Regions from separate parts of the Mesorhizobium sp. WSM4310 genome, predicted to be linked through region 2. Evidence: riboswitches for the same ligand, from Rfam matches in the RefSeq annotation. Region 2 holds a riboswitch; the other holds the start of a gene.
The links. Region 2 has a riboswitch for S-adenosylmethionine ahead of FJV80_RS12465 (homoserine O-acetyltransferase). Riboswitches for the same ligand answer to the same signal wherever they lie in the genome.
Positions count from the first base shown of each region.

Region 1 (15,301 bases), on a different contig from region 2:
CGCGAGGAGATCCATGATCCCACCGACAATTCCTGGCAGGAATTGCTGGCGCTGCTCGGCACCATCGAGCCGACTGAGCTGATCGATCCGACGATCGGTACCGAACGGCTGCTCTATCGCCTGTTCCACGAGCATGGCGTGCGGGTTTTCGGCGGCGTTCCCGTCGCCGACCAGTGCTCATGCTCGCGCGACAAGATCCGCGGCATCCTCGAGGGCTTCTCCGCGCAGGAGATCAAGGACAGCACCGAGGAGGGCGGCATCCACGTCGCCTGCGAATTCTGCTCGACACAGTACGACTTCGATCCGGCGGAATTTGCCGCGCAATAAAGCCAGTCCTTCTCCTCGTAAAACGGGGAGAAGGACGCTAATTCACCGTACGCCTGGTCCCCGGCAGATCCAGCGAAAATGCCGGGATGGCGATGTCGAAAGTCTCGCCGCGCTTGTTGCGCATCGTGTAGTGCCCGACCATGATGCCTGATGGCGTCGAGAGCGGGCAGCCGGACGTGTATTGATAGCTGTCGCCGGGATTGAGTTCGGGCTGGTCGCCGACGACGCCCGGGCCACGCACTTCCTCGACCCGGCCGGCACCGTCGGTGATGTGCCAATAACGCGACAGAAGCTGCACGAATTCGTCCGACTGGTTGTCGATCGTTATCTGATAACCCCAGACATAGCGGTTCTCGGAAGGATCGGAGCGGTCCTCGAGGTAGAACGGCCTGACCTGCACTTCGATGTTGCGCGTGACGGCGCGGTACATAAGCGGCTCCAAAACGATCCGATACCTTTCGGCGCTCCCGGCGAGCAGATCAACGAGCGCGTCTTGTCGCGCCTCGTCTTGAAACGCAGGTGCCGGCAAAGAATGTCATTTAAGTGACACATGACAATGATGGGGTGCGCCGACCAATGCCGGGCGACTCGGGCGCTCTGTCGAACTGTCGAAAACGGCCGCCACACCGGCTGGTTTTTCTGGAGTGACCGGATCTCGATGGAACTCACTCTCATAACCGCCTCGCTGTCGTCCGCTCTCATTGCCTCAAACCTCGCCAGCATTCTGCTCGCCGCCTCACAGCTGAGACGGCGCACCACGATCGCACCGCCGGCCGGCAAATCGCCGCCGGTATCGATCGTCATACCCTCGCGCGGCGTCGAGCCGTTCACGCAGGAGACGCTGGAGCGCGCTTTCTCGCTCGACTGGCCGCGCTACGAGCTGATCTTCTGCGTTGCCCATGGCGACGATCCGGTGGTCAGGTTGATCCGCGCCGCCCTTGGCCGCTTTCCAAAAGTGCCGGCCCGGCTGTTGATCGGTGACGACCGCGTCAGCGCCAATCCCAAGCTCAACAATTGCGTCAAGGGTTGGGAAGCCGCGCGGCACAACTGGGTCGTCCTCGCCGACTCCAACGTGCTGATGCCGAGAGACTACATCCAGCATCTGATGGCGGCGTGGCAGCCGGATACCGGCCTTGTCTGCTCGACACCGATCGGCTCGCGGCTGGAGGGCTTCTGGGCCGAGGTCGAATGCGCCTTCCTCAACACGCTGCAGGCCCGCTGGCAATATGCCGGCGAGGCGCTCGGCCTTGGCTTCGCCCAGGGCAAGAGCATGTTGTGGAACAAGCCGATGCTGGATGCCAATGGCGGCATCCGCGCGCTGGCCGCCGAAATCGCCGAGGACGCCGCCGCGACCAAGCTGGTCAATGGGCTTGGCCTATGCGTCAATCTCGTCGCGGCACCCTTCGAGCAGCCGCTTGGCAGGCGCACGCTTGGCACGATCTGGTCACGCCAGGCCCGCTGGGCGCGCCTGCGCCGCGTAACCTTCCCGCGGTTCTTCGCGCCGGAAATCCTGACGGGCGCGGTGGTGCCGCTGGCGCTTGCGCTGGTTGCGGCGGCAAGCGCCGGCTTCAGCCTGCCGCTGACGGCCATCGCCGTGCTGGCGGCCTTTTATCTACCGGAATGCGCCCTGGCCTGGTCCGAGGGCTGGCACCTGTCGCCGCGCACGGTCGCGGCGATGATTGCGCGGGACTTGATGCTTCCAACCATGTGGGCGCGCGGCTGGCTCGGCGGCGCCGTCGACTGGCGCGGCAATGCGATAATCATCGGCACCAAGGCCGCCGAACTGGAAGATGCGTCGTCGCGCGCCTGATCGCGGCGCGGACGACGCTGCCTCGACGGCTCCCTATTCGGCGGCCTTCAGCGCCTGGGCGATGTCTTCCAGAAGGTCGTCGGTATCCTCCAGGCCGACCGACAGCCTGAGCGTTCCTGGCCCGATGCCGAGTTCGGCGCGCGCCTCTTCGCTCAAATTCTTGTGCGTGGTCGTCGCCGGATGGGTGATCAGGCTCTTGGCGTCGCCGAGATTGTTCGAGATCAGCACGATGTCGAGCGCGTTCTGCAGGGCGAAAGCCGCCTGCTTGCCGCCCTTGACGTCGAGGCAGATCAGCGTCGAGCCGCCCGACATCTGCTTCTTGACGATCTCGGCCTGCGGATGGTCGGCGCGGCCGGGATAGATGACGCGGGCAATCTGCGGCTGCTCGGCGAGGAAATCCGCGATCTTGCCGGCGCTCTCCGTCTGCTGGCGCACACGCAGCGGCAGTGTCTCCAGGCCCTTCAGCAGTGTCCAGGCGTTGAAGGGCGACAGGCTGGGGCCGGTGTGGCGGAAATAGTCATGCAAATTCTCGTCGATCCACTTCTTGTCCGACAGGATCACGCCGCCGAGACAGCGGCCCTGGCCATCGATGTGCTTGGTGGCCGAATAGACGACGATATGCGCGCCGAGCTGCAACGGCTTCTGCTGGAGAGGCGTGGCAAAGACATTGTCGACGACAAGCCGCGCGCCGATCGAATTGGCGAGCGCAGCCACAGCGGCGATGTCGACCACTTCCAATGTCGGATTGGTCGGGCTTTCCAGGAAGAACAGCTTGGTGTTGGGCCTGACCGCCTTTTCCCAGTTGGCGATATCGGTGCCGTCGACCAGCGTCGCCTCGATGCCGTAGCGCGGTGCCAGCGTCTCGACCACCCAACGGCAGGAGCCGAACAGCGCGCGCGCCGCCACGATGTGGTCACCGGCCTTGACGCTGCAAAGAAGGGCCGCCGTCACCGCCGCCATGCCCGATGCCGTGGCGCGCGCATCCTCGGCGCCTTCGAGCGCACACATGCGCTTTTCAAACATGTCGACGGTCGGATTGGCGTAGCGCGAATAGATGAAGCCCGGCTCCTCGCCCTTGAAGCGGGCTTCGGCGGCTTGCGCCGTTTGATAGACATAGCCCTGGGTTAGGTACATCGCCTCGGAGGTCTCGCCGAAGCCGGAACGCAGGGTTCCGCCATGCACGAGGGCTGTTTGAGGCTTCCAGTTGCGCTTCTTGCTGCTCATTGCTTTTGTTCCAGACACAAAAAAACCGGTCGCGAAAGTCGCAACCGGTCCATACGGCCTCGCGGCCAACGGTCCTTTAGCGACTTGTTTAACGTGGCTGCAAGCCGACCGGCCAAATCACCACGGGATAACGACCCTTTAGACCCGTACCACGCTTGCGTCAATTGCCGGCTTCATTAAGAGGTTTGTACCAAGCAGGTTCCGCAAAACTGTTTCACGGTTTTGCGGGGAGAACCTGCGGCAGGAAAATCGTCTGGCCTAGGAGCGGAGCCTTGCGGCAGACAGGCATTCTTCCCGATCAGGATATCTCGGCGCTGTTCCAGTCCGGCGCGCTGAAGTCGCCGCGCGCGCTCGATGCCGACCAGATCCAGCCGGCCAGCCTCGATCTCAGGCTCGGCGACAAGGCCTGGCGGGTGCGGGCGTCCTTCCTGCCGGGTCCGGATCATCGGGTTGCCGACAAACTCGATCGGCTGAAGCTGCATGAGTTCAGCCTCGCCGATGGCGCCGTGCTGGAAACGGGCTGTGTTTACATCGTGCCGCTGCTGGAAAGCCTTGCGCTGCCCCCAACCGTGTCCGCCTCGGCCAATCCGAAGAGTTCGACCGGGCGGCTCGACATTTTCACCCGCGTCATGACCGACCGTGGCCACGAGTTCGACAAGATCGCCGCCGGCTACAACGGTCCGCTTTACCTGGAAGTCAGCCCGCGCACCTTCCCGATCGTCGTGCGCACCGGCTCGCGCCTGTCGCAGATCCGCTTCCGCACCGGCAACGCGCTGCTCTCGGAAGCCGAATTGCATGAATTGCACCGCGCGCAGATGCTGGTCGCCACCGAGCCGCCGAATATTTCGGGCGGCGGCATCGCGCTGTCGATCGATCTCAAGGGCGACGGTGACGGGCTGGTCGGCTATCGCGGCAAGCATCACACCGGCCTTGTCGATGTCGACAAGCGCGCCGCGCAGGACGTCGTCGATTTCTGGGAACCCATCCACAAGAGCGGTGCCGGCGAACTGGTGCTCGATCCGGACGAATTCTACATTCTCGTCAGCCAGGAGGCGGTGCATGTGCCGCCGCTCTATGCTGCCGAGATGACGCCCTTCGACCCGCTGGTCGGCGAATTTCGCGTCCATTATGCCGGCTTCTTCGATCCGGGCTTCGGCCATTCGGCGGCCGGTGGCACCGGCAGCCGGGCGGTGCTTGAAGTGCGCAGCCACGAAGTGCCGTTCATCCTCGACCATGGCCAGATCGTCGGCCGGCTGGTCTACGAGCACATGCTGAAGCGGCCGCAGGCGCTCTACGGCACCGATCTCGGCTCCAACTACCAGGCACAGGGCCTGAAGCTCTCCAAGCATTTCCGCGCCGCGCGCTGAACCCCGATTGCCGCCAGGCAAGATACTTGCCTGCCGGCACATCATGCGTGGCTGGCCTGTCGGTCGCCGGTATGGCGGCGCTCAAGGCGAACAAGAAAATGCAGATCTCGAAATGGATCCTGTCGGCGGCAGGCGCCGCCCGGCGCTGTAAGCCACGGAGGAAGAACAGGCGAGGGATAGGGCCAAGCCCGCTAAGATGAAACCAAGCCCCATCCCGTTCATTTTCTCTCCCAGGATATTGGCGCTATCTCAAAGCGCCTTCACCGCCACCTTCACTGGTTTTTCGATCTCGAGCGGGTTGCGCAGCGGCAGGCCGAAATCCCCGGCCTCAATCTCGAACACATCGCCGGCCTCGGTCTTGACGCCGTCGGCGAAGGACAGTGTCGCGGTGCCGAACATATGCACATGCACGTCGCCCGGCTGGCGGAACGCCGAATATTTGAAGTGATGGTGTTCCAGATTGGCGATGGTGTGCGACATGTTCGCTTCGCCCGACAGGAACGGCTTTTCCCATAGCGTCTTGCCGTCGCGCACGATGCGCGAGGTGCCGCGGATGTCGGAAGGCAGGTCGCCGATCAGGATCTCCGGTCCGAACGAGGCGTTGCGCAGCTTGGAGTGGGCGAGGAAGAGATAGTTCACCCGCTCGGTCACGTGGTCGGAAAACTCGTTCGACAGCGTGAAGCCGACGCGGAAGGCGGCGCCGTCATCGCCGATGACATAGATGCCGGCGATCTCTGGTTCCTCGCCGGCGTCCTTGGCGAAGGCCGGTGACAGGAGTGCGGCACCCGGCGCCACGGCCATCGTGCCGTTGCCCTTGTAGAACCATTCCGGCTGCACGCCGACCTGGCCCTTGGCGGGCTTGCCCCCCTCCAGTCCCATGCGGAACATCTTCATGGAATCAGTGAGCTGCTCCTCGCCATCGGTGCTGAGCTTCTTGTGCATGGAATCGCGCGTCGCCGCCGAGCCGAGATGGGTCAGGCCGGTGCCGGTGAGGTGCAGATGCGCCGGGTCGGGGTGATTGATCGGCGACAACAGCCGCCCCTTCTTGTAGGCGGCATCGAGGTCGACCGTCTCGCCGAGCCCCTTGCGCTCGATCAGGGTGGCCAGGCCGACGCCGGTGCGGGCCGCCTCCATCGCCAGCGAATAGACGCTGCGGGCGCCGTTGATGATCCGGGTCTTGCCGCCATTGCGGGCAACGACGCGGATGGTCTCGGCGTCATCGAGAATCTGCGAGATCAGCATGATCAATCCTCTCTCATGTGCGTTGGCATGGCTGCCGCCGCGGCAAACCTTCCCAAGCGCGGCTGGGACGTCGCCCATGCCACGGGTGAAATTCTCCGTTCGGATTGCGCTCGCGGGGCCTGGTTCCTTGAGGGAACTTCTTCGTGCCGGTCGGTTGCCGGCAGCGCCGCGATGTGACCCGTATGCCTTCCTCGTTGCCTCGCCGGAGCGGTTCGGTCCGCTCCCGGTATTTTGTTTTTACGCAATTCCCGTGGGAAAACCGCGATGCGCTTTCCTGGAATTGTTCCTGTCAGGCCTTGTTCTTGTTGTAGACGTCGAAGATCACGGCGCCGAGCAGGACCAGACCTTTGACCACCTGCTGCCAGTCGACATTGACGCCCATGATCGACATGCCGTTGTTCATCACGCCCATGATGAAGCCGCCGACCACGGCGCCGATGACCTGGCCGACGCCGCCCATCGCCGAGGCGCCGCCGATGAAGACGGCGGCGATGACGTCGAGCTCTGAGCCCAGACCGGCCGCCGGCACGGCCTGGCCAAGGCGAGCCGCGATGATCAGGCCGCCCAGCGCCGACAGCACGCCCATATTGATGAACACCAGCAGCGTCAGCCGCTCGGTGTTGATGCCCGACAACTGCGCCGCCTTGGGATTGCCGCCCATGGCGTAGATGCGGCGACCGATGGTCATGCGCTTGGTGACGAAGACGAACAGCGAGATCAGCACGCCCATGACCAGCAGCACCACCGGCAGGCCCCTGTAGCTGGCGAACTCATAGACCAGGAACAGCGCCAGCGCGCTGGCGACCAGCGTCTTGACGACGAACAGGGGGAAGGGCTCGGCTTCATAGCCGTGGCGTTCGCGCTTGCGTCGTGTCCTCACGCCGAAATAGGCATAGGCCAGCACGGCGATCAGGCCGAGCACGACCGTCGTCATGTGCAGCGTCAGGCCGCTGCCCACGATGGTCTTGCCGGCGGCGTTCACCGTGGGCGGGATCAACGTCAGCGGGCCGATAACGTCCGGGATGAAGCCGGAGCTCAGCGCCTTGAAGCCGTCTGGAAGCGGGCCTACCGAGGAGCCGCCGCCCAGCAGCGCCTGGCAGATGCCGCGGAAGATCAGCATGCCGGCCAATGTCACGATGAAGCTCGGTATTCGGTGATAGGCGATCCAATAGCCTTGCGCCGCACCGATCAGGCCGCCCACGATCAGGCAGACGATCGAAACCACCAGCGGATTGCTGAGCGGCCCGAGCTGCCAGATGACCATCATGTTTGCCGCCAGGGCGCCGATGAAACCGGCGACCGAGCCGACGCTGAGGTCGATATAGCCGGAAACGATGACCAGCAGCATGCCCAGCGCCATCACGATGATGAACGAGTTCTGCTGCACCAGATTGCTGAGGTTGACCGGCTTGAACAGCGTTCCCGACGTGGTGAACTGGAAGAACAGCATGATGACGATCAGCGCGATGATGAGACCGTATTCGCGCAGGTTCGTCGTCAGCGCCGAGACGGCAATGCGTGGACGCTGGTCCTCGGCGATGTTGCCCTGCGGGGCGGGGGCGCTGTCGGTGCTCATGCTGCTTTTCCTTCTCCCCGAACGATGGCGCGCATTATTTTTTCCTGGCTTGCGTCCGCCGCGGGCATTTCGCCGACGATGCGGCCTTCGTTCATGACGTAGATGCGATCGGTGATGCCGAGCAATTCCGGCATTTCCGACGAGATGACCACGATCGCCTTACCCTCCGAGGCAAGACGCGCGATGATCGTGTAGATTTCGTACTTGGCGCCGACGTCGATGCCGCGCGTCGGCTCGTCGAGGATCAGCAAATCCGGATCGGCGAACAGCCATTTCGACAACACCACCTTCTGCTGGTTGCCGCCGGAAAGATTGCCCGTCATCTGATAGACGCTCGAAGCGCGGATGTTGGTCTTCTTGCGATAATCGTTGGCAACGGCGAGTTCGCCCAGATCGTCGATCACGCTGTGACGCGACACGCCGCCGAGATTGGCAAGCGTGATGTTGTGCTTGATATGGTCGATCAGGTTGAGACCGTAAGTCTTGCGGTCCTCGGTCACGTAGGCGATGCCGTGTTCGACCGCCTTGCTCACGGACGAGACATCGATCGGCTTGCCCTTGAGCAGCACCTCGCCCCTGATGTGGCGGCCATAGGAGCGGCCGAACAGGCTCATGGCGAATTCGGTGCGGCCGGCGCCCATCAGCCCGGCTATGCCGACCACCTCGCCCTTGCGCACATTGATGTCGATGCCCTTGATCACCTGCCGTTCGGCATGAATCGGGTGATAGACCGACCAGTTTTTCACTTCGAAGACGACCTCGCCGATCTTTGGTTCCCGCGGCGGATAGCGGTCGTCGAGCGAACGGCCGACCATCGAGGTGATGATTCGGTCTTCCGAGATATCCTTCTTGGCCAGCGTCTCGATGGTGCGCCCGTCTCGGATGACGGTAACCTTGTCGGCGACCCGGTTCACCTCGTTGAGTTTGTGCGAGATCAGGATCGAGGTCATGCCTTGCCGCTTGAACTCGAGCAAAAGGTCGAGCAGCGCCTGGCTGTCCTTCTCGCTGAGCGATGCGGTCGGCTCGTCGAGGATCAGCAGTTTGACTTCCTTGCTCAACGCCTTGGCGATCTCGACCAGCTGCTGCTTGCCGACGCCGATATTGGTGATCAGCGTCTTGGGGTCCTCCTTGAGGCCCACCTTCTTCAACAGCGCGCTGGTGCGCGCCTCGTTGGCGTCCCAGTCGATCATGCCGTATTTGGCGTGTTCGTTGCCGAGGAAAATGTTTTCGGCGATCGACAGCATCGGCACCAGCGCAAGCTCCTGGTGGATGATGACGATGCCCTTGTGTTCGCTGTCATGGATGCCTTTGAACTGGCATTCCTGGCCTTGAAAGATGATCTGGCCTTCATATGTGCCCGCGGGATAGACGCCCGACAGCACTTTCATCAGCGTCGACTTGCCGGCGCCGTTCTCGCCGACCACGGCGTGGATTTCGCCTTCCTCGACGGAGAGGTTGACATTCGACAGCGCCTTCACGCCGGGAAACGTCTTGGTGATGTCGCGCATCTCCAAAATCGTCGAGGTCATCAGGGCAAGCTCCTAGACATTCTTGTTTTTACGCAATTCCCAGGGGAAAGCGTTACGCGCGTTTCCTGGAATTGCTCTAGGCCGGCAGTAACAATACCGGGGTCGCTTGTGAACGAAAAGGGGCCCTGCGTCGCGCAGGACCCCAGATTTCGTAACAGAGATTACTTCAGGTCTTCGGCCTTGATGTAGCCGGAGTCGACGACCAGCTTCTGGTAGTTCGACTTGTCGACATCATGCGGCGTCAGCAGGATCGAGGGAACGACCTTGACGTCGTTGTTGTAGGTCTTGGTGTCGAGGCCGTCAGGCTTGCCGCCCGAGAGCACCTTGTCGACCAGTTCGACGGTCGACTTGGCCAGTTCGCGGGTGTCCTTGAACACGGTCGAATACTGCTCGCCCGAGATGATCAGCTTGACCGAGGCGGTCTCGGCGTCCTGACCGGTCACGATCGGCCAGGGCTGAGCGGCCGTGCCGTAGCCCACGGCGCGCAGCGAGGCGGTGATGCCGCGCGACAGGCCATCATAGGGCGACAGAACGCCATCGACGCGGCTGCCGTCCGAGTAGTTGGCCGACAGCAGGTTGTCCATACGCGCCTGGGCGGTTGCCGCCAGCCAGCGCAGCGTGCCGACCTTGTCCATGCCGGTCTGGCCGGACTTGATCTTGATCGAGCCGTCGTCGATCAGCGGCTGCAGGACGGAAATCGCACCGTTGTAGAAGAAGAAGGCGTTGTTGTCGTCGGGCGAGCCGCCGAACAGTTCGACGTTCCACGGCTTGGTGTTCGGGAAGCGCTCCTTGAGGCCCTTGACCAGCGAATTCGCCTGGATCACGCCGACGCCGAAATTGTCGAAGGTGGTGTAATAGTCGACATTGGCGGTCTTCTTGATCAGGCGGTCATAAGCGACGACGACGACGCCCGCGTCAGCTGCCTTCTGCAGCGCATCCGACAGGGTGGTGCCGTCGATCGAGGCGATGATCAGCGCCTTCGGGCCCTTGGTGATTTCGTTCTCCAGCTGGCTGAGCTGGTTGGGGATGTCGTCCTGCGCATATTGCAGGTCGACGGTGTAGCCGAGAGCCTCGAGCTGGGACTTGACGGCGTCGCCGTCATTGATCCAGCGCTGCGAAGTCTTGGTCGGCATCAGCACGCCGACGAGACCCTTGTCGGCCGCGTGCGCCGACGAATAGGTCATGGCAGCGATGCCAAGCGCCGCGACTGCGGCCAGTGTCTTGATGATTTTCACGTAACTCTCCCTGGTTGATGGACGCAGCACCCCGGGGGTCGCGGGCCGCGCAATCGTGCAGAAGTGCCGACGCACTGCTGCCGTCATATCGATCTCCGGTATCCTCCCATGGCCCCGAGCCGCTGATTTCAATCGATACGATTTTATCGTCGGCGACCGTTGCGTCTCGGAACGGGCTGACGTTGCCGTCCTTTTGCCATAACTGTCAAATGCGATCTTTGATGGTTGCTATACCGCAAGTGGTATATGTTATGACGCTTGACGGGTTGCTGGCAAATGCCGGCGGGCCGCGGGCGGAGGCAGGAAAAACCATGGCGGCGTTACGGAATCCGGCTGCGGGTTCAAATGATTACAACGAGACCCCAGGCGATGGGGAAACCCTGCTGCGCAGCGGCCTCAGCCTGCGTCATATGCGCATGATCGTCGCGCTCGACGATCACGGTCGGGTGAGCGCGGCGGCGCAGGTCATGAACATTTCGCAGCCGGCGGCATCGCGCATGATTGCCGAGATGGAGGCGGTGCTCGCGGTCAAGCTGTGCGAGAGGCTGCCGCGCGGCATCACGCTCACGCCCTACGGCAAGGCCTTGGCCAGGCGTGCGCGTTCGATCCTGCTGGAGATGCGCGAGGTCGATCGCGAGATTTCCGAGCTCAAGGCGGGCAAGGGCGGTTCCGTGTTTCTCGGTGCGGTGACGGCGCCGGCGATCGAACTGGCGGTGCCGGCGATCCGCGAAATCCGCCGCATCTATCCACGCATCGAGATCACCATGCAGGTCGAGACCTCGAATGTGCTGGCGCGCGAACTGATCGCCTCGCGCCATGATTTCATCATTGCGCGCATCCCCGACGATCTCAATCCGCGGCTGTTCGAATCGCGTGTCATCGGCGTCGAGAAAGCCTGCCTGATCGTGCGTCGTGGCCACCCGCTGACCAGGGGCAGTGTGGTGCGGCTGGAAGACACTGCCGCCTATGACTGGGTTTTCCAGTCGGGCGGCTCGCCCTTGCGTCAGGCGATGGAGAGCAATTTCCTCAACCGCAACATCGCGCTGCCGGACCGGATCCTCAACACCAGTTCGCTGCTCCTGACGCTGGTCATGGTAGCGCAGTCCGACGCCATCGCGCCGGTCTCGGTGCAGGTGGCGAAATTCATCCAGAATCCCGACGGACTCGCCGGCGCCATCGATGTCGTCCAGACCGAGTTCGACATCGAGGTCAGGCCCTACAGCCTGATCACGGTCAGGAATCGCGCGCTGTCGCCAGCCGCCAAGATGCTGCACGATTTCATCCTGCGCGAAGTGGGGTGATGGAACAAGAAGTGCAGTCACACGTTCAGGCCAAACGGCATGCTCGCTGGAGCTCGTTTAGGGCGAGGGAACGAGATGCCGATGTCAACAACTCGGGAGGTTTTGATGAAACGTCGGTTGTTTCTCACAGGAATGCTGGGCGTTGCGGGGGCCGTGGCGTTTGCGGGCATAGCCGGACCTGGCAGCGCGGTTGCCGGCATTCCTCAGGGCGACGGAATTCTCGATGAACTAGACAAGCCGGATCCGGCTGTCTTCGAAGGCGATGACGACCTCGAAGTGGAAAAGGTCTCTCACCGTCGTTGGCATCATCGCTACTACGGAGATCGCTATTACGGAGAGAGGCGGCGGCGGCGCCGCGGCTGGAGAAGGGTTTGCCGTCGGTATTGGCGCCATGGACGCCGTCATGTGCGTTGCTGGCGCGAGCGGGTGTGGCTCCGCGTCTGGCTGTGACGACCCGTTGACGAAAGGCCGGCCACCGCTGCGTGCCAGGACGGAGACACAGCTTGCCATTGCCCGGGCCATGATGCGCGCGGGCAAGTTGCTTTAGGTAATCACAACACCGTAAAAATCGTACATTCATTTTCAATTGAAATGAGACGACAGGAGAGTAGGATTTTGGCTCTTCGCCCGGCTTCCTCAAACGGCCGGCGCGGCCCGGCTAGTCATCCTGTGTCAACCTGAAGGCTGGCCGGGCCGCCTCGACGATCCCTAGCGACCGAGCGGCCATCGCGAAAGCGAGACGAGTTCAGCCTCGTCTTTGATGCCGGCCATATAGTTTGCGATAACCCGCGATGCGATCATGTCGAGGGTGTCCGGTGGCGGATGCTCAAGTTTCAGCTTGTCGAAAACCCTGCCGAAGAGCGCCAATTCGGTTGCGTCGAAAATGCCGGCTTCAGTCGCCTTTCGCCGAATTGGCATGATCTTCCTCCCGCAAATCCTGAAGGGAACCATGCCGTAAGTCTTCTTCGCCGCGCAAGTGCTTTATCCGGCCGATGATTGCGGGCTTCACCCATTGCGTCGCCGGATGCTTCATGCCCTTCGGCGCCGGCCCGGCGTGCTCCCGGATGCGCTCCCACAACCGCTCTGGGATCGCCCCGACATAACGGCCTGTCGCCCGATCCGCCATCAGGTCAAAGGCCGGCTTTCCAGCCTTGCGCTCGACGCCGAGCCGCAGTTACTCGAAGGCGGACCTGGCCCGCCTTCGAGTCCTAGATTCAGCCGCCCATCTTCTTTGCCATGGCGCAGAAATCTGCGTGCGACTTGTTGAGCGTGGTATCGCCGCAATCTTTCAACACCGCTTTCTGTTCATCGGGTTTCATAGCCGTCCATGCGGCCTTGAAATCCTTTTCCGTCTTCAAAGTTTTCATGCCGGCATCGGTGAAGAACGGCGACATCTTTGCCGGATCGTCGAGTGCAGATGTGTTGCCGGCGGCAAGAGCCGAACCGGTCATCATCGCAAGCGCCATCGCGCCCATTGTGAGCATCTTGATATTCATTGTTTCCTCCGTCGTTGGGTCATTCAGCATGACCTTGGGAAAAAACGTGGATTACCGAACTCGGTTCCCAGCGCTCCACTAGCGCATCCCTGCATCATGAATATGTAGATCGTGCCAATTTCTTCATCGATCTCTTCGCCCGGAATGCCTGGCCTCAGCCGCCCGTTTCGCATGGCCCGGCTGGAATTGATGAAGGCCGACCCGACATAGCGGCCGGTCGCCCGATCCGCCATCAGGGCAAAGGCCGGCTTTCGAGCCTTGCGCTCGACGCCGAGCAACTCGTATTCATCGACCGGGTAGCATTTCGCCTTCAGCCAGTCGTCGACGGGCCGCCGCGGACTTGCTGTCGCGGCGCTTCGATACCATTCCTTCAAGGCCAGCCTTGTCGAGCTTTTATCCAATCGTGATATAAGTCAGTGATAACATTACTTTTGGGGCTACTATCGCGGCGGACAACATGGCCCAGACAAAGGACGCGAGGACGGAAACACGGCTTGCCATTGCTCGGGCCAGATGCGGGCTGGAAAGTCCTACTAGGAAGCTCCGATTGACGGCACCCTATTTTGCGCCTTTCTAGGCAGCATACACGATCCACACTAGAAGAACGAACAGAGCCGCACCCAACGCAAACAGCGTATAGCCCGCAAGGAGTAAAAGGATGGGGAAAAAGTCACTGCGGTAGGCTGTCAGGATCATCCGAACTAGAGGGTTCGAAATTTCATTGTGCAATACCTCGTCTTTGTTTCCTACCGCTCCGATACGTGGAGTTTTGTTCGCCTCAGTCGCCTCAGTCGCCCCTGCCCGCTCTGACTTCGCCGCTGTCTCGGAATTCTCAGCCGCCTCTAAAATCCTGTTTGATATATGGGTCGCCACCAACGGATCATCGGATAGATGGTCCGGTGAAACCGGTTTGGCGAAGATTTCAACGCCATGTGTGCCCATGGGCCAGTAAGCGTCTTTCCTGACTTAAGTTCCCTCCAAAGGGCCGCGCGAGAGCAAGATGGGCCTTTGGTCCGACCAGTATCCGACTGAAGTCCGCCGTCAGGGAACCATGCCGCTGGCGGTAAGTTCGGAACAGCGGCGGGCGGAAGGTCCCGCTGTCGTCAGATTACAAGAGGAGAAAATTATGAGAATGCATCTAACCAGCGCCGCGGCGGCGCTCGTCCTGCTTGCCGGCGTTGGCGCAGTGGCCGCGGAGGATGTTGTCATCACACCTGAGCAGGATACCGTAGTACGCGAATACGTGAAGAAGCAGCCGCTGGCTTCCGTCAAGCTTCCGGGCGTTGAACTCAACGTCGGCACGGCTCTGCCGGATACGGTCGAGTTGCACGAGGTTCCGAACGTCAAATACCGCTACGTTGTGATCGACAACCGGACGGTTCTTGTGGAACCGAGCACGCGTAAGATCATCAAGGTCTACAACTGATCTGATGTAACAGCTCGTCGCCTTCATTGGCGGCGGGCTTTACGAGGAATTGCGATAGGTATCACCATGTCACATCGTGAGGTTGGGAATTCCGAGGCTTTGGCGTCGCGCGTCGTCGATCTCAAGACCCGAATGCTCGAAGCGAACATTACAGACGGCGAGATCGAGACATTCCAGAAGGTGGCTGCCCTTCTGGAGGATGTCCATGGGCGTATCGAGGGCGACGACCTGATTGCCGCGTCGTTCCTTGTCGACCCGCATGTCGGTTGAAGCGGCCTGTTCCCGGGGCTCATTTGGACCGCGATCGACCGCTGGGGCGTCAAGTCCGGCCTCCATCAAGGGACTGAAGTCCCTTCCCGATCCGCCAGAAGGCCCAGCCTGGAACATTTTCCGCCACTCTGTTTGTTCTCAATGGGACACCGGTTGGGAGAAATACGGAAATGGCTTTGTGCGATGAACTGAGCGACGTGACGATGGAGTTCCACTGTCCGGCCTGCTCACACCCTATGGCAAGGCCTGGTTCCTGGCTCCGCACAATCGGAAGCTTCAGATGCGACAGCTGCAAAGCTATGGTGCGCATAGGTTATGAAAAGAAGCTGTCGATCTTTGCGGGCTACCTGAAAAACCGGCACCAGCATGGCACCGGCGTCGCGCCATCACGCCAGGCGGATCGGCCAATTCCGCGCTTACCTCTGCATGGAGCATAAAACCTGGCGGCCCGGCGGTTGACGATTGGGGCACTGGTCAGCAGCCGGGCCTAACCGGCGG
Region 1 is NZ_VFTA01000044.1:8,175-23,475, forward strand. It holds gene FJV80_RS30165 (Hsp33 family molecular chaperone) at 1-327, shown strand, start outside; gene apaG (Co2+/Mg2+ efflux protein ApaG) at 365-757, opposite strand; gene FJV80_RS30175 (ceramide glucosyltransferase) at 986-2,137, shown strand; gene FJV80_RS30180 (O-succinylhomoserine sulfhydrylase) at 2,171-3,361, opposite strand; SAM riboswitch at 3,418-3,495, opposite strand; gene FJV80_RS30185 (2'-deoxycytidine 5'-triphosphate deaminase) at 3,634-4,728, shown strand; gene araD1 (AraD1 family protein) at 4,978-5,970, opposite strand; gene mmsB (multiple monosaccharide ABC transporter permease) at 6,260-7,546, opposite strand; gene mmsA (multiple monosaccharide ABC transporter ATP-binding protein) at 7,543-9,075, opposite strand; gene chvE (multiple monosaccharide ABC transporter substrate-binding protein) at 9,237-10,310, opposite strand; gene FJV80_RS30210 (LysR family transcriptional regulator) at 10,622-11,611, shown strand; gene FJV80_RS30215 (protamine-2 (modular protein)) at 11,717-12,061, shown strand; gene FJV80_RS30220 (hypothetical protein) at 12,320-12,529, opposite strand; gene FJV80_RS30225 (hypothetical protein) at 12,504-12,737, opposite strand; gene FJV80_RS30230 (hypothetical protein) at 12,826-13,107, opposite strand; gene FJV80_RS35385 (hypothetical protein) at 13,131-13,385, opposite strand; gene FJV80_RS30240 (hypothetical protein) at 13,681-14,049, opposite strand; gene FJV80_RS30245 (DUF1236 domain-containing protein) at 14,234-14,533, shown strand; gene FJV80_RS30250 (hypothetical protein) at 14,666-14,803, shown strand.
Region 1: another riboswitch for S-adenosylmethionine. It lies ahead of FJV80_RS30180 (O-succinylhomoserine sulfhydrylase); the one in region 2 lies ahead of FJV80_RS12465 (homoserine O-acetyltransferase).

Region 2 (15,301 bases):
GATCAATTGCCCGACATCGGTCTCATGGATGGCGACGCGGGGGTCGTCGAGACAGCCGCCAAACACCTCCGCCATCGGGCCGCGTGCCCAGGCGACGACCGCCGGCACCAGTTCCGCGACAACGATGCCGGTATCCTTGCCAAGTTCGGCCAGAGCGGCGCGCAATGTAAAACCCATGCCGAGGCCGCCGATCAGGATCCTCGGCTGGCGATGGCCCGCAATCCTTTGGCACGACAGTTTCGCCAGCGCTTGCTCGGAGCCGCTGAGGCGGCTGTTCATCAGTTCGTTGGTGCCGAGCATGATCGAGAATTCGCTGCCGCGACGCTTGAGGCGAAGTTCCTGGACACCATCCCCGGTCTTTGCCGAATCGAGGTGAACCCAGGGGATCATGGTTTAAACGGCCAGCGCCGGCTGGCTCCAGCGAGCGGCGAGCAGCCGATAAGGGATGAGCGCGACCACCGCGATGATCAGCTTCACCGAGAGATCGCCCAGCGCCCAGGAAACCCAGCGCATGGCCTCGACGTGGAAGACGCCCATCAGCGGCGCCGTCTCGAGCGCGAAACTGTCGTTCGGGCCCGCAAAAGCGAAAGCGGCCGAGAAAGCGACGGTGAAGAACACCATGGTGTCGAAGACCGACCCGACCAGTGTGCCGACGATCGGCGCGCGCCACCAGCTCTGCCGGCGCAGCCGGTTGAACACGGTGACGTCGAGCAGTTGCGCGGACAGGAACGCCGCGCCTGAAGCGGCTGCGATGCGCACCAGTCGGGCGGCCGCAGTCTCGAATTCGATCAGGCCATGGCGAAACAGGAAGGGCGGGACAAGGATCGAGCAGACCACCGCCGTCATGAAGCCGACGAAGACTATGCGGCGCGCCACGGCAGGGCCATAGCGGCGGTTGGCGAGGTCGGTGACCAAGAAGGAAAAGGGATAGGTGAAAGCCCCCCAGGTCAAAAGGTCGGCCAGCGACAGGCCGCCGATCTGGCCCTGCATCGGGAACTGTACGAGAATGTTCGATGCCACGACGACAAGCGCCATGGCGACCACGAAGGGCAGATATCGCGAGAGGGAAGTCATTTTTTTATCCTGGGTAATGGAACCAGAGGAGCATCATGCCCATCGGGCGCTGCTCGCTTCGTAGTCGAGCACCGGATTGTCGAACCTTGCGGATCCATCCGATGCTCAAGGCCAACAAAGTTGGCCCGGGCGGTCCCCCGCCTTTATACGATGTCAGGCAGCGACCTGTTCGGCCAGCTTCTTGGCAATCTGCTTCTTCAGCAGGCGCGCGCGCTGCGACAGCTCCTTGACGTCGGCCTTGGCCAGGAAGGCGTCGAGGCCGCCGCGATGTTCGACCGAACGCAGCGCGTTGGCCGAAATGCGCAGGCGCACATTCTGGTTCAGCGCTTCCGAGATCAGCGTCACATTGACGAGATTCGGCAGGAAGCGACGCTTGGTCTTGTTGTTGGCGTGGCTCACATTGTTGCCGGTCTGGACTGCCTTGGCAGTGAGTTCGCAGGTGCGGGACATAATTCTAACCTTCAATTCTCTCGGGACCTGCCAAACCTTTGTGCCCACGCCGGGTGGCGCGCGGTTCTGGTCAGGCGGCCTTATGGAAAAAGTTGGCGTTCCATAGTTGCATTTCACCGGGGCGTCAAGCTCCGGCTTCGCCACGGAAGCGCCCGGCATTTCATATTAAGGCCGGATTTCATCCTATAAGCGGTCTCATAGGGACACGCCAGACCGGAGTCGCCCGCCTCCGGCCGAAAATCAAGGACCCGATCCCGCCATGCTTCGTTTGTCTCACGCGCTTGTTGCCGTGCTCGCCGTCGCCTTGCCGTCCGCCGCGTCGGCTGCCTCGCCGCAGTCGTTCAAGGGTGAGTACACGGTGTCATTCCTTGGTCTCTCGATCGCGAAATCGACCTTCTCCAGCCATTACGAGAACGGCGCCTACGCGATCGAAGGTAGCGTGACGGCTGCGGGCCTCGCCAAATTATTCGACGACACGCGCGGCACGGTCTCGTCGAAGGGCACGATTTCCGGCAAGAAAATGGTGCCCCAGGCGTTCCGTGCCGATTATACCTCCGGCAAGAAGGTGTCGGCGATCGACATTCGCTTTGCCAACGGCGCCGTCACCTCGACGCAGGTCATCCCGGCGCCTGGCAAGCGCGATCCCAACGACTGGGTGCCGATCGGCGCCGGCGACCTGGCATCGGTACTCGATCCGATGGCCGCCACCGTCATCCACGCCGACAGCCTCGATCAGGTCTGCGGCCGCACGGTCAAGTTCTATGATGGCGAGATGCGCGCCGACCTGACGCTGACCTATGATTCGAAAGGCACCATCTCAGTGCCGGGCTACAAGGGCGACACCATCACCTGCCGGATGGGTTTCGAGCCGGTGGCCGGCTATCGCAAGGGCCGCAAGGCGCTGAACTATCTCAGGAACAAAAGCCGGATGATGGTGACGTTTGCACCGCTCGGCCAAACCGGCGTATATGCGCCGATCCACGCTACGGTAGGGACCCAGATCGGTCCGCTGACCATAAGCGCGAGACGGTTCGAAGCAGTCGAGTAATCTTACGCAATTTCGGGGCGACCACCGCCACGCGGTTTCCCGAGATTGTGGTGGGCGCCTCGGTGCGCCGTCGGGGGCAGGAATGGGGCGCGCAACACTGATCGGTTTTTCAGCGGTCGCCATGTGGGCGCTTCTGGCGCTGCTCACCGATGCGTCCGGCAAGGTGCCGCCGTTCCTTTTGTCGGCGCTCACCTTCTCGATCGGCACCGGCGTCGGCCTTGTCGCGCGGTTGTTCATGCCGGCCGCCGAGAGGAGCCAGAAAATACCGCCGCAGGTCTGGCTGATCGGTATTGCCGGCCTGTTCGGCTACCACTTTTTCTATTTCACAGCGCTGCGCAACGCGCCGGCGGTGGAGGCGAGCCTGATCGCCTATCTGTGGCCGCTGCTGATCGTGCTTGGCTCCGCCCTTATGCCGGGCGAAAAACTGGCGTGGAACCATGTCGTCGGCGCGTTGCTCGGCCTGGCCGGCACCGTACTGATCGTCACGAAGGGCGGCGGGCTGGCCTTCGATGCGCGCTACGCCTTCGGTTACGCCATGGCGGCCGTCTGCGCCCTGCTCTGGTCGTCCTATTCGCTTTTGTCACGGCGCTTTCCCTCGGTGCCGACCAGCATCGTCACCTGGTTCTGCGCGGCGACCGCCGTGCTGTCGCTCGTCTGCCATCTGGCGCTGGAACAAACCGTTCTGCCAAATGGCGCGGGCCAGTGGCTGGCCGTGCTCGGACTTGGCCTGATGCCGGTGGGTGCGGCCTTCTATGCCTGGGACATCGGCGTCAAGCGCGGCAACATTCAGGTGCTGGGCGCGGCAAGCTACTTGGCGCCGTTGCTCTCGACGCTGGTGCTGATTGCGGCCGGCGTTGCCGAGCCGTCGCTGCGTATCCTCGCCGCCTGCGTGCTCATCACCGGTGGCGCGGCCCTGGCGGCGAAGTCGCTGTTCCTGCGCAAGCCGGCCCAGGCCGAGAGCCAAGCCAAGGCATCCGAAAGCGGAGCTGCGGCATGACGATGCCGTTTGCCGGCGGCATCGACGCCAATGCCAATGCGACGCTGATCTTCTCGCTGGTGGCGGCGGTGATCTATGCCTTCACGCTGGGCATGCCGCCGAGCCTCGCCCGCTCCGCGGCCAAGACGCTCGCGGTCGCGATGCTTGCCGTGCTTTCGGCGCTGCAAAGCGGCCCGCTGCTGCTGGTCGCGGCCCTTGCGCTCAGCGCGGTGGGCGACGCGTTCTTGTCGCGCGACGGCGAAAAGGCGTTTCTCGGTGGGCTCGCCAGCTTCCTTGTCGCCCACATCGTCTACATCGCGCTGTTCCTGCGCAGCGGCGGCGGGTTGGGACTGCTTGGGGCCGAGCCCTGGCGCGGGGCGATCGCGCTGGCACTGGCGGTGTTCGTCATCGTCATGCTGGCCGCGCTCTGGCGCCGTGTCGGCCCCGGCCTGCGCGTGCCGATCGCCATCTATGTCGTGGCGATCCTGGCGATGGGCATGGCGGCGCTGACCACCAACAGCGCCTGGGTCATCGGCGGCGCGGTGCTGTTCATGGCATCGGACGGTCTGCTGGCCACCGAGAAATTTCTGGTGGCGGCCATCTCGCCGCATCGCGCCTGGATGCGTTTGGCCGTCTGGGTGCTGTACTACGCAGCCCAGCTTGGGATTACGCTGGGGTTCCTGCTGGGTTAGGATTCCAGCCCGGCTCGGCCAGTTCGAAGGCGGCGAAATCAAAGCCCGGCGCGACGGTACAGCCGACCAGCGTCCATTCGCCCAGGCTGCGCGCCGACTGCCACCAGCCCGCCGGCACGACGATCTGCGGCCGTTCGCCGGCCGCGAGGCCGATGCCGAGCACCTGCTCAATGACGGCAGCGCCTTCTTGCCACATCGACAGCGCCAGCGGCGCGCCGGCATGGAAATGCCAGACCTCGGCTGCGTCCTTGACCCGATGCCAGGCCGAAAGCTGGTGCTGTTCCAGCAGGAAATAGATGGCGGTCGAATGGCCGCGCGCTCCGCCGGCCTCGTCACGAAAGGTTTCCGCGTACCAGCCGCCTTCCGGATGCGGCTTCAGTCCGAGGGTGGCGATGATTTCTGCTGCGCTGGTCATCGGTCGGAGCTGCTCAGAAATTGTCCTTGCGCTTGCGGATCTCGGCGAACACCTCGGCGTCCCCGGCCTTTTCCATGCCGAGATGCTTGCGGATCGCCGGATCGTGCCAGCGCAGGAAGGGATTGGTCGACAGTTCCTCGCCGACCGTCGTCGGCAGTGTCGGCTTGTTGTCGACCCGCAGTGCCTCGATCCTGGCGGCGCGCTCCTTCAAGGCCGAATTGGTCGGGTCGACGGTCAGCGCGAAACGGGCGTTGGCGAGCGTGTATTCATGGCCGCAATAGATCGTCGTCGCGGCGGGAAGGGCTGCGAGTTTCTTCAGCGAGTCGTACATCACCGGCGGCTTGCATTCGAACAGCCGCCCACAGCCCAGCGCAAACAGCGTGTCGGCGGTGAACGCCACCTGCGATGCCGGCAGATAATAGGAGACATGGCCGGCGGTATGGCCGGGTGTGGCGATCACCTCGATGCGCTCGTCGCCAAGATGAAGGACGGAGCCCTCCTCGACGGTTTCGTCGATGCCGGGGATCTTGGCCTTTTCCGCCTCCGGGCCGACGATGCGCAGCTTGAAGCGCTCCTTCAGCGCCAGATTGGCCTCGACGTGGTCCATATGATGATGCGTGGTCAGGATCATCGTCGGCGTCCAGCCGGTGCGCTTGATCGCGGCCAGGATCGGCGCTTCCTCGGGCGCGTCGATGATCGCCGTCTGCCCGCTTTTGGGGTCATGCACCAGCACGCCGAAATTGTCGCTCCGGCACATGAACTGTTCGATTTCGACCGCCATCTCGGCTTTCTCCATTGTCGCCGCAGACATAGGGCGCCAGCGCGGGAATGTCATCCAGGGATGTCGAGTAACATCTCGTGACGCGGACCTCTTTCGAGGCCTTTTGTTGAAACACGCCGATATCGCGGCTACATCCCTCACATGCATTCCGACATCGTCGACCTTCGCTCCTTCTATTCGACAACGCTTGGCCGGTTCGCCGAGCGTTCGATCACCATGGCACTGTCGTCGATATGGGCGGCTGTCCCCAATGAACGGCTGGTCGGGCTCGGCTATACCTTGCCCTGGCTGGAGCGTTTCGGCTCCGATGCGGAGCGGGTCTTTGCCTTCATGCCGGCGACGCAGGGTGCCGTGGTCTGGCCGGCAGCCGGGCCGACGGCGACCGCTTTGGTCTTCGACGAGGAGCTGCCGCTGGTCGATTCCTGCATCGACCGCATGCTGCTCGTCCATTCGCTCGAACATGTCGAAAATCCGCGCGAGACACTGAACGAGATCTGGCGGGTGCTGTCGCCCGCGGGGCGCGTCGTCATCGTCGTGCCCAACCGACGCGGTGTCTGGGCGCGCTTCGAGCACACACCGTTCGGCAATGGCCGGCCGTTCTCGCGCGGGCAACTGACGGAACTGCTGCGCGAGGCGAATTTCACGCCGGCCGCCTGGTCGGATGCGCTGTTCTTCCCGCCATCGCGGCGGCGCTTCATGATGCGCTTCCACAATGTGCTGGAGCGCGCCGGCCGGCGGCTGTGGCCGATCTTTTCGGGCGTCATCGTCGTCGAGGCGCAGAAGCGGCTCTATCAGGGCGTGCCGGTCGCCCAGCGCGCCTCGCGCCGCGTCTTCGTGCCGGTGCTGTCGCCGCACGGCGCGACGCGGCTCGGCCGCCGGGCCGAGGCGACAGGCGGGGCCATGCCGTCTCGCCAGGTGAAACCTTCGTGATCGTGCTAGAAACGCGCGCGGCGCGTCCCTCCTCGACCTATCTGTCGTGGTGAACCCGCGACCCGCCTGATATGCGGATGCCGTCATCATCCGGTTTCAGCATCGCACCTGAACGCAAGGACCTCTGACATGGCTGATCAACTTGACAATCAGGCCACCGTTCAGCCGGTCGCCGTCGAGGCCAGCAGCCTGCGTGATCAGGTTGCGACGATCAGGCGGGCGCTGGTGGTGTCGCCGGTTCGCAAATGGCTGCTGTGGACGTCGGTCGGCATCATGGCCGTCATCATCGCGACCTCGATCGGCCAGGTTCTGCTCAACCGCTGGAACCAGCCCTTCTACGATGCGCTGGCACGCCGCGACATGGCGGCCTTCGTGCACCAGCTCCTTGTCTTTGCGATGATCGCCGGCGGGCTGCTGGTGCTCAATATCGGCCAGACCTGGCTCAACCAGATGATCCGGCTGAAGCTGCGCGAGGCGCTGACGCTCGACCTGATCGACCAGTGGATGCGGCCGGCACGCGCCTTCCGGCTGGCCAATGCCGGCGCCATCGGCGTCAATCCCGACCAGCGCATGCAGCAGGATGCGGCGCATCTGTCCGACCTGTCGACCGATCTCGGCGTCGGGCTCCTGCAGTCGCTCATCCTGCTCGTGTCCTTCGTCGGCGTGCTGTGGGAACTGTCTTCGGGCTTCGTCTTCCACATCAACGGCTGGTCGCTGGCCATACCGGGTTACATGGTCTGGGCGGCGTTCCTCTATGCCGGCACCGCCTCCTGGCTGAGCTGGCTGGTCGGCCGGCCGCTCATCAAGCTGAACAGCGACCGCTACACACGAGAGGCGGAGCTGCGCTCCTCGATGGTGCGCGTCAACGAGAATGTCGATGCCATCGCGCTGTACCATGGCGAGGCCGACGCCAGGCAGCGGCTCGAACTCGACCTCGGCACGGTGCTCGGCGCCATGCGGCGCATCTATACCGCGCAGATCAACCTGTCCTGGGTGACCGATACCTATGGCTGGATCACCGTCGTGGCGCCGATCCTGGTTGCCTCGCCCGTCTATTTCTCGGGCGATATCAGCTTTGGCGGGCTGATGATGGCGGTCGGCGCCTTCAACCAGGTCCATTCCTCGTTGCGCTGGTTCATCAACAATATCGGCAGCATCGCCGATTGGCGGGCCACGCTGATGCGTGTCGCCGACTTCCGCATCGCGCTCGATGAAACCGATGTGCTGCACGACACCGAAAGGCGCATCACCTTCGATCAGAACGCCAATGGCAGCCTGACGTTCGAGAAGCTCCAGGTGGCCTCGCCGGAGGGCTGCACAAAACTCTCCGAGCAGCATGTCGAGATCCGCGCCGGCGATCGCGTGATGATCACCGGCGAACCCGGCGCCGGCAAGACGCTGTTCTTCCGCGCCATTGCCGGGCTGTGGCCCTGGGGCAGGGGAAAAATCGGCCTGCCGGCCGGAGAACCCCTCATCTTCGTGCCACGCGTGCCGTATTTGCCGGCCGGCACGTTGCGCGACGTGCTCAATCACGCCAACGGGCATGCGCCCGCGAGTGACGCCGACATTGCGGCGGTGCTGGCCGAGGTTGGCCTGGAACGGCTGTCGTTCTCGCTCGACCGCGTCGGGCGCTGGGACCATGAACTGGGCGATGACGAACAGCGCTTGCTGGGCGTGGCCAGGCTCGCCTTGCGGCAGCCGAAATGGGTGATCATCGACGAAGCCATGGATGCGTTCGACGGCCCCTCGCTGCGGCGTGTTCTGGCGATGCTGGAAAAGCATCTGAAGGGCGCCACGATCATCAACATCGGGCGCGGGCAGCACAATATTCAGTTCTTTCCACGCGGCCTGACGATCGTCAAGGATTCCGGTGCGCCAGCGCTGAAGCCCGCCCACGTCAGGGCCGGCGCCATCGATCCGCCGCCGGTCGCGGTCCGCCGCAAGAAGTAGGGCCGTTTCCCGCACTCTCGCTGCAAGCTTTATTTCGCCGCGATCGCGAAGGAAGATTTCCCCGAGAAACAAAACTTGGCGGTGGCGATGCTTGATGCTCTGCGCCTGCTTGCCTGTCTTGCCTGTGTCCAGCCAACGCCCGTTGCCTCGCCATCGGGTGCGCTGGCTGTCGACGTCGAATTGGTGTTGGCGGTCGATATATCCCTGTCGATGGACGAGAAGGAATTCGCCCTGCAACGCGCCGGCTATGTCGAGGCGCTGCGCCATCCCGACTTCATCCACGCCGTCCGGTCCGGCAATACCGGCCGCATCGCGATTGCCTATTTCGAATGGGCCGGCACGGTGCGCGACGACGCGGTCATCGACTGGCAGATCATCGATGGCGCGCAAAGCGCCAACAGCTTTGCCGACAAGGTGGCGGCGCGCCCGTTCCGGAGTTTTCGCGGCACCTCGATTTCCACGGCAATTGCCTTCGGCACAGGGCTGTTCGGCAGGACGAATTTCGCCAGTGAGCGCAGCGTCATCGATATATCGGGCGATGGCCCCAACAATATCGGGCCGCCGGTCACCGCGACGCGCGATGCGGCAACCGCAAAAGGCATCGTCATCAACGGCCTGCCGATCCTGATCAATCCATCGCCCACCTTCAAGCATCTCGACCAGTACTATGCGCAGTGCGTGACCGGCGGACCCGGCTCTTTCGTGCTGCCCATCCACTCGGCTGCCGAATTTTCCACCGCCATCCGGCGCAAGCTGATCCTCGAAGTGAGCGGTATTCAGGACAAGGCCAGGATCATCCCCGTCGACGCGGATGCGCCGATCGACTGCCTGCAAGGCGAACGCGACAGGCGGTTCCTTTCGGATCCGTATTTTCCGGAACTCGACCGGTGAAAATGCGCAAGAGCGCCTGTCGCCGGCCGTCGAAGGCGCCGATTCCATTACCTCGGGCGTAATCGCTTTGTGTCAGGTGTTCCGGCAGATTGCCCTGGCGAGGCCGGTTGGTCGGTCTCGATGCAAAGGGAGTTACGTCATGACCGCTTACGCCATCGCCCATATGCGCCAAGTCACGATGGGTCCGCAGATCGTCGAGTATCTGCACAGGATCGATGCCACGCTGGAGCCTTTCGGCGGCCGTTTCCTGGTCCATGGCGGCGATGTGGAGGTGATCGAGAACGACTGGCCGGGCAACCTCATCGTCATCGAATTTCCTGACCGCCAGCATGTGCGCGAGTGGTATGCTTCGCCCGCCTATCAGGCGATCCTTTCACTGCGCACCGATAATTCGGACTCCGACGTAATCATCGTTGACGGCATCGAGCATCCGCACAAGGCTACCGATGTGCTTGGCTGATGGAACTGCCCATGCGGACGATTCGTGGCGATCTGTTGCAACTTGCGCTCGACGGAGAGTTCGACGCGATCCTGCATGGCTGCAATTGCCAATGCCAGATGGGCAAGGGCATTGCCCTTTCCATCAAGCAGCGGTTTCCAGAGGCCTACGCCGCGGATATCGCGACCGTGAAAGGCGACCGCTCCAAGCTGGGTACTATCTCGGTTGCCGAGATCCGGCGCGAAGATCGAAATTTCCACGTCATCAATGGCTACACCCAGTTCCATTGGCAGGGCCAGGGCGTGAAGGCTGACTATGGCGCCATCCGCAGTGTCATGAAGGCGGTCAAGGCTGGATTCGCCGGCCGGAGGATCGGCTATCCCAGGATTGGCGCGGGTCTGGCGGGAGGCGATTGGGCAACGATTGCTTCAATCATCGATGAGGAGCTTGCGGACGAGAACCACCAGCTGGTCGAATACGCGCCGTAACGTCAGCTCCGTTTCAGCAGAAACACCGCCTGCTGGCCAAAGAAGTTCCAGAACCACCAGGGCATGGACAGGCCGATCTTCTGGCCGGCGGCGTCGAGCGCGGTCGCCTTTTCCACCGTCGCGCCAAGCTCGTCGCACAGGTTGACGAAGTCGCGGATGGTGCAGAAGTGGATATTGGGGGTGTCGTACCAGGAATAGGGCAGGTCCTGCGTCACCGGCATGCGGCCCTTGACGAACAGCGACAGACGTACCCGCCAATGGCCGAAATTGGGGAAGGAGACGATCGCCCGGTTGCCGATGCGGAGCAATTCGTCGAGCACCAGCTTCGGGTTGCGCGTCGCCTGCAAGGTCTGCGACAGGACGACGAAGTCAAAGCCCTTGTCGGGATAGAATTCGAGATCCTTGTCGGCATCGCCCTGGATGACGGAGAGGCCGCGCGCCACGCATTCGTTGACGCCGCGCTGCGACAGTTCCAGTCCGCGGCCGTCGACCTGCTTGGTGTCCTGCAGCAATTCAAGCAGCGAGCCGTCGCCCGAACCAACATCGAGCACGCGGGACTGCGGTGGGATCAGATTGGCGACGACCTCGAGGTCGACGCGCTGGCTGCCGTTGACGCTCATGATGTCGTCTCCTTTGCGGCGCATGATCCCGATCCTGAAAGGCTGCAACTTTCCGGGGTCATGCGCTTAGCCCTCTCGCCCGCGCCGCGGAGCCGATGAAGCCGTTGATGGCGGCGAACAGTTCCGGCTCGTCGAGCAGGAAGGCATCGTGGCCACGGTCGGTCTCGATCTCGACGAAGGACACGGACGCGCCGGCGGCGTTGAGCGCGTGCACGATCGAGCGGCTTTCTTCGGTCGGAAACAGCCAGTCCGATGTGAATGACACCAGGCAGAAGCGGGTCTTGGTGCCGGCAAAGGCATCCGCCAGCCGCCCGCCATGATCGGCGGCGAGGTCGAAATAGTCCATCGACCGCGTCATGTAGAGATAGGAATTGGCGTCGAAGCGGTCGACGAAAGTCATGCCCTGGTGGCGCAGATAGCTTTCGATCTGAAAATCGGCGTCGAAGCCGAACGTCAGCGCTTCGCGGTCCTGCAAGTTGCGGCCGAATTTTCGATGCAGGGCGGCTTCGGAGAGATAGGTGATGTGGGCGGCCATGCGCGCCACCGCCAGGCCTTTTTCCGGGCGCTTGCCGTGTTCGAAATATTTGCCGCCATGCCAGTCCGGATCGGCCATGACGGCCTGCCGGCCGACCTCGTGGAAGGCAATGTTCTGTGAGGAATGGCGCGCGCCGGTGGCGATCGGCAGCGCCGAAAAGACGCGCTCGGGATAGCTCGACGCCCATTCCAGCACCTGCATGCCGCCCATCGAGCCGCCGAGCACGCAGAACAGTTTCTCGATGCCGAAATGGTCGATCAGCATCTGCTGCGCCCGCACCATGTCGCGGATAGTGATGACGGGCAGGTCAAGCCCATAGGGCTTGCCGGTGGCGGGGTTGGTGGAAGCTGGCCCGGTGGAGCCCAGGCAGCCGCCGATGACGTTGGAGCAGATGACGAAGAAACGGTTGGTGTCGATGATCCTGCCGGGGCCGATCAGCACTTCCCACCAGCCCGGCTTGCCGGTCACCGGATTGGTGCTGGCGACATGCTGGTCGCCGGTCAGCGCATGGCAGACGAGGATGGCATTGGAGCGGGCATCGTTCAGCGTGCCGTAGGTCTGGTAGGCGATCTGGAACGGCGACAGCAGCGTGCCGGCGTCGAGCTTGAGCGGCTTGTCCGCCCCGAAGCGCAACACCGGGCTCGACGGCTGGTCGGCCTCGTTGTTGGTCTTTCCTGCGCGCAGAGCGGCCATTCTCGTCTCACCTATTGCATCATATCGGGCGAAAAATCGCCGCCGATGCGTCCGTCCGGCCGGCCGCGGACAATAAAAAACCGGCATTGCCATTCGCAAAGCCGGTTACGTCACGCAAACGGCCCTTTAGCGAATTGTTTAACGTGGCTGCAAGCCGACCGGCCAAATCACCACGGAACTGTTGCTGCCCTTCTAGAACTCGCCCGCCCTGCCGTCAATGCCGACATCCGGGCCGACATCTGGGCCGCTGCTGGCACCACTGCCACCCCTCGACATTATCGGCCACGGCTTGTATTTCCGCTGCGGCCTCCGGAGCGAGGCATTTTCGACGGATTTTGCAAAAATGAACCAGACACCGGATCAGGCACGTCCAACCCCGCGCGCGGGCATCATGGACATTGACGCCTATGTGCCGGGCAAGAGCGCCGCACCCGCCGGTGTCGCCAAGGTCTACAAGCTGTCGTCCAACGAGAACCCGCTTGGCCCGTCACCGAAGGCGATCGAGGCCGCGCGTGAAGTCGCCGCCAGGCTCGACATCTATCCCGACGGCACCGCCAGACGGCTGCGCGAGGCGATCGCGGAAGTGCATGGCCTCAACGCGCAGAACATCATCTGCTCCAACGGCTCAGACGAGATCCTCGGCCTGCTGGCGCAGACCTATCTGGCGCCCGGCGACGAGGCGATTTTCACCGAACACGCCTTCATGGTCTACAAGATCTACATCCAGTCGGCCGGGGCTGCGCCGATCGCGGTCAAGGAGACCGATGAGCGGGCCGACATCGATGCGATACTGGCGGCCGTCACGCCGCGCACGAAGATCGTGTTCCTTGCCAATCCCAACAATCCGACCGGCACCTATGTGCCGTTCCAGGAGGTGCGCCGCCTGCATGCCGGCCTGCCCAAACATGTGCTGCTGGTGCTCGACGCGGCCTACGCCGAATATGTCCGCCGCAACGACTATGAGGCCGGCATCGAACTGGTTGGCAGCGCCGAGAATGTGGTCATGACCCGCACCTTCTCCAAGATCGGCCTCGGTGGCGCGCGGATCGGCTGGATGTATGCGCCCATGCACATCGTCGACGCCATCAATCGCGTCCGCGGTCCCTTCAACGTCAATGCGACGGCGATCGAGGCCGGCATCGCGGCAATCCGCGACCGCGCCCATGTCGAGCGCAGCGTGGCGCATAACGAGACCTGGCTGACCTGGCTGAGCCAGGAGATGACCGGGCTCGGGCTGCGGGTGACGCCCAGCGTCGGCAATTTCCTGCTCATTCACTTTCCCGACGATCAGAAGCATTCGGCGGCCGCGGCGGACGACTATCTGACCGCGCGTGGGTATATATTGCGGCGCGTTTCCGGCTACGGCTTCCCCAACGCGCTGCGCATGACCGTCGGCACGGAAGAGGCCAATCGCGGCGTTGTCGCCGCGCTCACGACATTCCTGAAAAGCTAGAACGCCCGAAAAGCAGGAACACCATGACATCACCGATGTTTGAAAAGATCGCGCTGGTCGGCATCGGCCTGATCGGCTCGTCGCTGGCCCGCGTCATCCGACGCGAGGGCCTTGCCGGCCACGTTGCCATCTCGACCCGCAGTGCCGCGACGCTGAAGCGGGCGGAGGAACTTGGGCTGGGCGATTCCTACACGACGGATGCGAAGGAAGCGGTCCGCGATGCCGACCTGGTCATCGTCTCGGTGCCGGTCGGCTCGTCCGGCGCGGTGGCTGAGGAGATCGCGCCGGCGCTGAAGAAGGGCGCCATCCTCACCGATGTCGGCTCGACCAAGGCCTCGGTCATCGCGCAGATGCAGCCGCATGTGCCCGATGGCGTTCATTTCATTCCCGGCCATCCGCTGGCGGGCACGGAAAAATCCGGACCGGATGCCGGTTTCGCCGATCTGTTCGACAATCGCTGGTGCATCTTCACGCCGCTACCGGGCACCGATCCGGACGCGCTCGAAAGGCTGTCGGAATTCTGGCGCCGTTGCGGCGCCAACATCGACACGATGGATCCCCAGCATCACGACATGACGCTGGCCATCGTCTCGCATCTGCCGCACATCATCGCCTACAACATCGTCGGCACCGCCGACGATCTGGAATCGGTGACCAAGACGGAAGTCATCAAATATTCGGCCTCCGGCTTTCGCGACTTCACGCGTCTGGCCGCCTCCGACCCGACCATGTGGCGGGACGTCTGCCTGCACAACAAGGATGCGATCCTGGAAATGCTGGCGCGGTTCTCGGAAGATCTGGCGTTCCTACAGCGGGCGATCCGCTGGGGCGATGGCGATAAATTGTTCGACCTGTTCACCCGCACCCGCGCCGTGCGCCGCTCGATCATCGAGGCTGGCCAGGATATCGACGTGCCCGATTTCGGCCGCCAGGCGGTGGAGCATCCGTCGAAGAACTAGGCTGTTTCGGGCCAGGTCGCCGTGACCATGGCCAGCGTCTCGGCCCGATCCGGCGCGCCGAGCCTGCCGCCAAAGCGCAGGCATTTGAGCGCGGCGGCGGCACTTGCAAAGCGCAAGGCCTGCTCGACCGGCATGGCCTCCGCCAATCCGACGGCAAAGGCGCCGTGAAAGACGTCTCCGGCGGCGAGCGTGTCGACCGCCTTGATCCTTGGCGCCGCGACATGGCGGGATAATCCCGCCGCGCGATCGAACCACCAGGTGCCTGCCGCGCCGCCGGTGACGGCGACGAACGCATCGGTGCGGGAAGCCATTTCGGTGCAAGCGCTCGCCAGATCCAGCGCCTGGCCGCAGATGATGCGGACGGCGGGCTCCGAGGCGACGATGTGCGAGGCCAGCGGCAACAGCTGCTCCAGCACCGCCAGCGGCGCCGTATCGGCATCGAGGATTGCCGGCCGACCGGCCGCGCGCGCCGCCTCGAGGGCAAGTGTCGCTGCACCGGGCCACCGCACGTCCACCAGCACGGCATCGAATGCCGTGATGTCGGCGAAAGGCAATGCCCCGGGGTCGGCCTGGGCCAGGCTGTCATAGAAAGGCACGATGATGCGCTCGCCATGCGCGTCGACCAGGATCGAGGCTAATGCCGAGCGGGCGCCGCTGACGCGGCGGACATAGCTGCAGTCGAAACCCTCGGCCTCGATCCCGGCGATCAGCTGATCGCCGACCGGATCGTCGCCGGCGCTCGCCCACAGCGACACCTCGGCGCCCAGCCGATGCGCGGCGCAGGCAGCGCTGGTGGCCATGCCCGAGGCGATCTGCACGCCATCGGCGGCGATGAACTTTCCCTGATGCGTGGGCAGCGTCTCGACACGCAGGATGGTGTCCAGCGTCAGCGCGCCGACACTGAGGA
Region 2 is NZ_VFTA01000009.1:70,334-85,634, reverse strand. It holds gene FJV80_RS12535 (spermidine synthase) at 1-390, opposite strand, end outside; gene FJV80_RS12530 (queuosine precursor transporter) at 394-1,074, opposite strand; gene rpmB (50S ribosomal protein L28) at 1,228-1,524, opposite strand; gene FJV80_RS12520 (DUF3108 domain-containing protein) at 1,784-2,572, shown strand; gene FJV80_RS12515 (EamA family transporter) at 2,655-3,569, shown strand; gene FJV80_RS12510 (lysoplasmalogenase family protein) at 3,566-4,240, shown strand; gene FJV80_RS12505 (cupin domain-containing protein) at 4,215-4,655, opposite strand; gene gloB (hydroxyacylglutathione hydrolase) at 4,669-5,436, opposite strand; gene FJV80_RS12495 (methyltransferase domain-containing protein) at 5,578-6,366, shown strand; gene FJV80_RS12490 (ABC transporter ATP-binding protein/permease) at 6,496-8,316, shown strand; gene FJV80_RS12485 (DUF1194 domain-containing protein) at 8,404-9,207, shown strand; gene FJV80_RS12480 (DUF1330 domain-containing protein) at 9,347-9,667, shown strand; gene FJV80_RS12475 (macro domain-containing protein) at 9,667-10,134, shown strand; gene metW (methionine biosynthesis protein MetW) at 10,137-10,754, opposite strand; gene FJV80_RS12465 (homoserine O-acetyltransferase) at 10,813-11,982, opposite strand; SAM riboswitch at 12,089-12,166, opposite strand; gene hisC (histidinol-phosphate transaminase) at 12,326-13,435, shown strand; gene FJV80_RS12455 (prephenate/arogenate dehydrogenase family protein) at 13,459-14,394, shown strand; gene FJV80_RS12450 (sugar kinase) at 14,391-15,301, opposite strand, start outside.